Aromatoleum aromaticum EbN1: one gene and its partner. The protein of the gene in region 1 binds, or shares a complex with, the protein of each later gene. Links are inferred from orthologs where the notes say so. Each region holds a gene or a part of one and is shown on either strand. Other genes may lie near its edges. The genes, in order: mfd and uvrA.

Region 1 (4,362 bases):
AGAACGACTCGGACGCCGAGTTGCAGGCGCTCTCGAGCTGGGTGGCGAAGGAACTCGGAACTGAAGTGCCGCTGCATTTCACCGCCTTCCACCCGGATTTCAAGCTCACCGACACGCCGCCGACCCCGCCGGCGACGCTGACACGCGCGCGCCGCATTGCGCGCGCACAGGGCCTGCGGCACGTCTATACCGGCAACGTGCATGACGTCGAGGGCGGCACGACGCGCTGCACCGGATGCGGAAAGGCAGTCATCGAGCGCGACTGGTACGAGATTCTCGGCTATGCGCTCGACGACAGCGGCGCATGCCTGGCGTGCGGAACGCCCCTGGCCGGCCGCTTCGCGCGTTTCGAGCAACCGTTCGGCGCGCGCCGGATTCCGGTCCCGATTCACCGCGTGGCCTGATACCGATGTTGCCGCGATACCTGCACCGTGGCGCGCGACTGGAAACTCGTCGACGGGCCGGCGAAGATTTTACCGAACCGGGCGCGCTCGACCTCTTCGCGCTGCTCGCGGCGCAGTGGCTGCGCGCGAAGTTGCCGCCCGTTGCCGACGGGGTCGAGCGATCCGGCCAGCCGGACAGGCCCGCGCCGTCCCATCCCCTATAATTCCGTCCCCACCCCTCCTTTCCGCGGTCTCGCCGCGCCCGTTCCGATGTCCCGACCGCTCGACCCCCTGCTGCCCCAGCTCACGGCGCTTTCCCTTCCGAAACCCGGCATGCGGCTCGATTTTCCCGCGCTCGCCGGTTCTTCCGACGCGCTGGCGATCGCCCAACTCGCGACGCGCGGCCCGTGCCTGCTGCTGGTGACCGCGAACCCGCTCGACGCCCAGCGCCTGCAGGACGAGATCGCGTGGTTCGCGCCCGCGCTGCGCACGCACCTGCTGCCCGACTGGGAAACGTTGCCCTACGACAGCTTTTCGCCACACCAGGACCTGATCTCGGAACGCCTGTCGACGCTCTACGCGGTGAGCCGCGGCGAGGCCGACGTCGTGCTCGTGCCCGCTTCGACCGCGCTGTACCGCATGGCCCCCCCGGCCTTTCTCGCCGCCTATACCTTCTTCCTGAAGCAGGGCGCAAAGCTCGACGTCGACGGCCTGCGCAACCAGATGGCGATCGCCGGGTACACACACGTGACGCAGGTCGTGAGCCCCGGCGAGTTCTCGGTGCGCGGTGGCCTGATCGACCTGTTCCCGATGGGCGCGGCGCTGCCGTTTCGCATCGATCTCTTCGACGACGAAGTCGAGAGCATCAAGACTTTCGACCCGGACACGCAGCGCACCGTCTACCCGGTGCCCGAGATCCGCATGCTGCCGGCACGCGAGTTCCCGATGGACGACGCCGGGCGCACGCGCTTTCGCAGCCGCTTTCGCGAAACGTTCGAAGGCGATCCGTCGCGAGTGTCGCTGTACAAGGACGTGTCGAACGGCATCGCGCCGGCCGGCATCGAGTACTACCTGCCCCTGTTCTTCGACCAGACGGCGACGCTGTTCGACTACCTGCCGCCCGACACCGCAGTCGTACTGCACCGCGACGTGCCGGCAGCGATCGACGAATTCTGGCGGGACACCCGCTCGCGCCACGATTTCCTCAAAGGCGACCGCAGCCGCCCGGTGCTGCCGCCCGAAGCGTTGTTCCTCGGCCAGGAAAGCTTCTTCGCCGCCCTGAAGGACCGCCCGCGGATCCAGGTTTCAGCCGGCGAAGCCGCGGGCGAGGCGCCGCCGCCCGCCACTCCCCTGCCCGACGTTTCAGTCGAACGCAAGGCGACCGACCCGCTGCATCGCCTGAAGGAGCTCCTCGCGGGCGACTGGGCGCGCAGCGGCGGACGCGTCCTCGTGCTCGCAGACGCCCCCGGGCGGCGCGAGACGATCTCCGAGTTCTTCGGCGAATACGGGCTCAAACCGGCCCCCAGCGCGGACTTCGCCGGCTTCCTCGTATCCGGCGAGCCGCTCGCGCTCGGCGTCGGGCCGCTCGCGAACGGCTTCCTGCTGCCGGGCGCGCAGATCGCGATCGTTACCGAGTCCGAGCTTTATGCGACCACCGCCCGCACCCGCGTGCGACACGACGCGCGCAAGGCCGCGACGATGGAAGGCTGGCTGCGCGACCTGTCCGAACTCAAGCCGGGCGACCCGGTCGTGCACGTGTCGCACGGCATCGGCCGCTACCTCGGCCTGATCCACATGGATCTGGGCGAAGGCCGAGGTTCGCAAATGAGCGAGTTCCTGCATCTCGAATACGCCAACGGCGACAAGCTCTACGTGCCGGTGTCGCAGCTGCACGTCATCACCCGCTACGCCGGCGCCGACCCGGATGCCGTCGACCTGCACCGCCTCGGCTCCGGCCAGTGGGAAAAGGCGAAAAAGAAAGCGGCGCTGCAGGTGCGCGACACCGCCGCCGAGCTCCTCGCGCTGTACGCGCAGCGCGCCGCCCGCCCCGGCCACCGCTTCGACTTCAAGCAGCATGACCTCGACGCCTTCGCCGAAGGCTTTGGTTTCGAGACCACGCCCGACCAGCAGGCGGCGATCGACGCCGTCGTCACGGACATGAAATCCGGCCAGCCGATGGACCGGCTGGTATGCGGCGACGTCGGCTTCGGCAAGACCGAAGTCGCTCTGCGCGCCGCGTTCGTCGCCGTCGCCGACGGCAAGCAGGTCGTCGTGCTGACGCCGACGACGCTGCTCGCCGAACAGCACTACCAGACTTTCTCCGACCGCTTCGCCGACTTTGCGATCCGTATCGCCGAGCTATCGCGCTTCAAGAGCGCGAAGGAGCAGACCGACTCCCTGAAACAGCTCGCCGAAGGCAAGGTCGACATCATCATCGGCACGCACCGCCTGCTGCAGAAGGACGTCAAGTTCAAGCGCCTCGGGCTGGTCATCATCGACGAGGAACACCGTTTCGGCGTGCGCCAGAAAGAAATGCTGAAAACATTGCGCAGCGAGATCGACATCCTGACGCTCACCGCGACGCCGATCCCCCGCACGCTCGGCCTCGCGCTCGAAGGCCTGCGCGAGTTCTCGGTGATCGCCACCGCGCCTTCGAGGCGGCTCGCGATCAAGACGTTCGTCCACCGTCACAGCAAGGGCATCATCCGTGAAGCGGTGCTGCGCGAATTCAAGCGCGGCGGGCAAGTGTATTTCCTGCACAACGAGGTCGACACGATCGACAACGTGCGCGACGAACTCGCCGAACTGCTGCCCGAAGCGCGCATCGTCATCGGCCACGGCCAGCTGCCGGAGCGCGAGCTCGAACGCGTGATGCGCACCTTCACGCAGCAGCGCGCGAACCTGCTGCTATGCACGACGATCATCGAAACCGGCATCGACATCCCGACCGCCAACACGATCATCATCAACCGCGCCGACCGCTTCGGCCTCGCCCAGCTGCACCAGCTGCGCGGGCGCGTCGGTCGGAGCCACCACCAGGCCTACGCCTATCTGCTGACCGACGCCCACGCGAAGCCGAGCGCGCTCGCGCAGAAGCGCCTCGAAGCGATCACGATGATGGAAGACCTCGGCTCCGGCTTCTATCTCGCGATGCACGATCTCGAGATCCGCGGCGCGGGCGAAGTGCTCGGCGAAAACCAGTCCGGCGAAATCCAGCAGGTCGGCTTCAGCCTGTACACCGAGATGCTAAAGCGCGCCGTGCGCGACCTGCAGGCCGGCAAGGAGCCGGACCTGACGCAGCCGCTCGACGTCGTCTCCGAGATCAACCTCCACACGCCGGCACTGCTGCCGAACGACTACTGCCCTGACGTGCAGGAACGCCTGACGCTATACAAGCGCCTCGCGAACTGCGAATCCGACGACGACCTGCGCAATCTTCAGGAAGAACTCATCGACCGCTTCGGCGAGCTGCCGCCGCAGACCCAGGCGCTGATCGAGACCCACCGCCTGCGCCTGCTCGTCAAGCCGTTCGGCGTCGCGAAGCTCGACGCGTCTGAGGCGCAGATCAGCGTCCAGTTCGGCTCCGACGCGCCGATCGACCCGGCAAAAGTCATCTTCCTGATCCAGAAAGACCGCAACACCAAGATGTCCGGCCCGGATCGCCTGATCCGCAAGGCGAGCCTGCCGAATTTGAAGCAGCGCGTGCAGGGGGTGAAGGAATTGCTGGAGGCGGTGAAGGCCTGATCGCAGAACCTGCCCGGTATTCGCGGTTATTCGCCTGCCCTTCTGCCTGATCGAGCGGACTGACGCCCCGCGGGGCGCGGCTCCCCGCGTGAGCACCACCGAGCGGACACCGATCAGCTGCCGACTTGACGCCACCGAGCTTTCCTGAGATTTTCGGCTGTCATCGACGAGTAGGGACGGACGGATGGACATCGACCCATTCATGCAGGGCTACAAGACCGCGTGGGAGCAGCGT
Region 2 (3,759 bases), 1.6 Mb from region 1 along the record:
CGGCACGACGTAGACGACGACGCCGATCGCAAGGAAGGCCAGCACCGCGGTCAGCCAGAAAATCCCGCTCATGCCGACCATCGTGTAGAGCAGCGGCGCCGCGACCATCGAAATCGCGAACACCAGGCCGATGCTCGACCCGATCATCGCCATCACCTTGGTGCGGTGCTGGTCGCGCGTGAGGTCCGCGGCGAGCGCGGTCACGGCGGCGGAAATCGCGCCCGCGCCCTGCAGGACCCGGCCGACGATCACGATGTAGATGCTGTCGGCCAAGGCGGCCACGGCGCTGCCGATGACGAACAGCAGCAGGCCGAACACGATCACCGGCTTGCGGCCGAAACGGTCGGATGCGGCGCCGTAGGCGATCTGCAGGAACGCCTGCGTCAGCCCGTATGCGCCGATCGCCAGCCCGACGAGCGTCAGGTCGTCCCCGCCGGGAATCTCGTGGGCATGAACCGCGAACACCGGCAGGATCAGGAACAGGCCGAGCATGCGCAGCGCGAAAATCGCCGCGAGGCTCATGCCGGCCCGCTTCTCCGCGGGGGTCATGGAATCGTGCTCGAATCGGGACATTAGGGGGACGTGGCGGATCAAAGCGGCGATTCTAGCATTCGCCGTCATCCAGTTTGGATCGACCGGTGTTCTCTCGTATAGTGGCGCGTTCCCCCTCCGGCAATTCCCCCGCCCCATGGACGAAATCCGCATCCGCGGCGCCCGCACCCATAACCTGAAGAACATCAGCCTCGACCTGCCGCGCAACCGGCTGACCGTGATCACCGGCCTGTCGGGATCGGGCAAGTCCTCGCTCGCGTTCGACACGCTGTACGCCGAAGGCCAGCGCCGCTACGTCGAGTCGCTTTCGGCCTACGCGAGGCAGTTCCTGCAGCTGATGGAGAAGCCCGATGTCGACCTGATCGAGGGGCTTTCGCCGGCGATCGCGATCGAGCAGAAAGCGACCAGCCACAATCCGCGCTCGACTGTCGGCACTGTCACCGAGATCCACGACTACCTGCGCCTGCTGTACGCGCGCGCCGGCACGCCCCACTGCCCGGACCACCCGGACCAGGCGCTCGAAGCGCAGACGGTCTCGCAGATGGTCGATCACGTGCTGGCGCTGCCGCAGGACACGCGGCTGATGATCCTCGCGCCGGTCGTCGCGTACCGCAAGGGCGAGCAGCACGACCTGTTCGCCGAACTACGCGCGCAGGGCTTCGTGCGCGTGCGCGTCGATGGCGCGGTCAGCGAACTCGACGCCCTGCCCGCGCTCGAGAAAGGCCGGCGGCACACGGTCGAGGTGGTCATCGACCGGCTCAAGGTGCGCGGCGACCAGCGCGGGCGCATCGCCGAATCCTTCGAGACGGCGCTGACCCATGCCGACGGTCGCGCGATCGCAGTCGAGATCGACAGCGGCGTCGAGCACCTGTTTTCCGCACGCTTCGCGTGCCCGGTCTGCAGCTACGCGCTCGCCGAACTCGAACCCCGCCTGTTTTCGTTCAACAATCCCACCGGCGCGTGCCCGAAGTGCGACGGTCTGGGCCAGGTCGATTTCTTCGATCCTGCCCGCGTCGTCGTGCATCCCGATCTGTCGCTGTCGGCCGGCGCGATCCGCGGCTGGGACCGGCGCAACCAGTTCTACTTCCAGATGCTCGCGAGCCTTGCGGCGCATTACGGTTTCGACGTCGATACACCGTTCAGCGAGCTGCCCGAAGAAGTGCGCGAAGTCGTGCTGCACGGTTCCGGGCGGCGCAAAATCCCCTTCCGCTATCTCTCCGACAACAGGCGTACGGTCACCAAGGAACATCCGTTCGAAGGGATCATCCCGAACCTCGAGCGGCGCTATCGCGAAACCGATTCGACAGCAGTGCGCGAGGAACTCGCCAAGTACCGCGCAACGCACCCGTGCCCCGGCTGCGTGGGCACGCGATTGCGCACCGAAGCCCGCAACGTGCTGATCGGCGGTCAGCCGATCCATGCCGTGGGCCGGATGCCGCTCGGCGACTGCAAACGCTTTTTCGACGAGCTTTCGCTGAGCGGCCACCGCGGGCTCGTCGCCGGCAAGATCGTCAAGGAAATCTCGGACCGCCTGAGCTTCCTGATCAACGTCGGGCTCGACTACCTGTCGCTCGATCGCTCGGCCGATACGCTGTCGGGGGGCGAAGCCCAGCGCATCCGCCTCGCGAGCCAGATCGGTTCGGGCCTGACGGGCGTCATGTACGTGCTCGACGAGCCGTCGATCGGCCTGCACCAGCGTGACAATGACCGGCTGCTCGGCACGCTGCGCCAGCTTCGCGACCTCGGCAACACGGTGATCGTCGTCGAGCATGACGAGGACGCGATCCGCTCGGCCGACTACGTCGTCGACATGGGCCCGGGCGCCGGCGTGCATGGCGGCGAGATCGTCGCCCGCGGTACGCCGGCGGAAATCCTCGCCAGCGAGACGTCGCTGACCGGCGCGTACCTCGCGGGACGCCTTGCCATCCCGAGCCCGCGGCGGCGCACTGCACCCGATCCGGAACGCATGCTCAGACTTCGCGGCTGCAGCGGGAACAACCTCAAGGATGTCGTCCTGGAGCTGCCGGTCGGCCTGCTCACGTGCGTGACGGGCGTTTCAGGCTCGGGCAAATCGACGCTGATCAACGACACGCTGTATGCGATCGCGGCGAAGCATCTTTACGGATCGAACGCCGAGCCCGCCCCCTATACGTCAGTTGACGGGCTGGAGTTCTTCGACAAGGTCATCAGTGTCGACCAGTCGCCGATCGGCCGGACGCCGCGCTCGAATCCGGCGACGTACACCGGCCTGCTGACCCCCGTGCGCGAACTTTTTGCCGGCGTGCCCGAAGCGCGTGCGCGCGGCTACGGGCCGGGGCGCTTCTCGTTCAACGTCAAGGGCGGGCGCTGCGAAGCCTGCCAGGGCGACGGGCTGATCAAGGTCGAGATGCACTTCCTGCCCGACATGTACGTGCCGTGCGACGTCTGCCACGGCAAGCGCTACAACCGTGAGACGCTGGAAATCCGCTACAAGGGCAAGACGGTCTTCGAAGTGCTCGACATGACGGTCGAAAACGCGCTGGAGTTCTTCCGCGCCGTTCCAGCGGTCGCGCGCAAACTCGAAACGCTCGTGGACGTTGGCCTCGGCTACATTCGCCTCGGGCAGAGCGCGACGACGCTTTCGGGCGGCGAAGCGCAGCGCGTCAAGCTCGCGCTCGAGCTGTCGAAACGCGACACCGGCCGTACCCTCTACATCCTCGACGAGCCGACGACCGGCCTGCACTTTCGCGACATCGAGCTGCTGCTCGGCGTACTGCACCGCCTGCGCGATCACGGCAACACCATCGTCGTCATCGAGCACAACCTCGATGTCATCAAGACTGCCGACTGGCTGATCGACTTGGGTCCGGAAGGGGGCGGGCGCGGCGGCGAAATCCTTTGCAGCGCCCCCCCGGAAGCCGTCGCTGCCCACCCGGCGAGCCACACCGGCCTCTACCTGAAGAACGCGATGGCACGGGACGAGGCCCGCCCGGCGGCGACGGGGATCGCCGCGCGATCCAGTGCGTGACGTGGCGGCGGCGGAGCGCCGCAGCCGACCGGTCCTGCATCACGACCAGGTCCCGCCCTGCGCCTCGCCCTCGCCCCGTTGCAGTCAGCCCGGATAGCCTTCCGGGTTGCCCGTCTGCCAGCGCCAGGCATCCCGGCACATCGCATCGAGGTCGTGTTCCGGCTTCCAGCCCAGCACCTTTTCCGCCCGGCCGGCATCCG

Evidence for each region.
Region 2: the proteins of mfd (region 1) and uvrA are in contact, whole or in part, in a crystal structure (PDB 4DFC), measured with the Escherichia coli proteins. The link is inferred for Aromatoleum aromaticum EbN1 from one-to-one orthologs.

Annotation. Positions count from the first base shown.
Region 1 is NC_006513.1:3,885,221-3,889,582, forward strand. What follows is about bases 273-4,327. They hold mfd (transcription-repair coupling factor), read left to right. Parts: upstream 273-653; coding sequence 654-4,127; downstream 4,128-4,327. Other genes in these bases: amrS (AmmeMemoRadiSam system radical SAM enzyme), read left to right, coding at 273-404; EBN1_RS18575 (hypothetical protein), read right to left, coding at 389-598; EBN1_RS18585 (hypothetical protein), read left to right, coding at 4,312-4,327. Also shown: more of amrS, read left to right, coding at 1-272; more of EBN1_RS18585, read left to right, coding at 4,328-4,362. UniProt on the Escherichia coli protein: Couples transcription and DNA repair by recognizing RNA polymerase (RNAP) stalled at DNA lesions. Mediates ATP-dependent release of RNAP and its truncated transcript from the DNA, and recruitment of nucleotide excision repair machinery to the damaged site.
Region 2 is NC_006513.1:2,275,792-2,279,550, reverse strand. What follows is about bases 308-3,759. They hold uvrA (excinuclease ABC subunit UvrA), read left to right. Parts: upstream 308-688; coding sequence 689-3,559; downstream 3,560-3,759. Other genes in these bases: galE (UDP-glucose 4-epimerase GalE), read right to left, coding at 3,644-3,759; EBN1_RS10865 (MFS transporter), read right to left, coding at 308-549. In the rest of the region: more of EBN1_RS10865, read right to left, coding at 1-307. UniProt on the Escherichia coli protein: The UvrABC repair system catalyzes the recognition and processing of DNA lesions. UvrA is an ATPase and a DNA-binding protein. A damage recognition complex composed of 2 UvrA and 2 UvrB subunits scans DNA for abnormalities.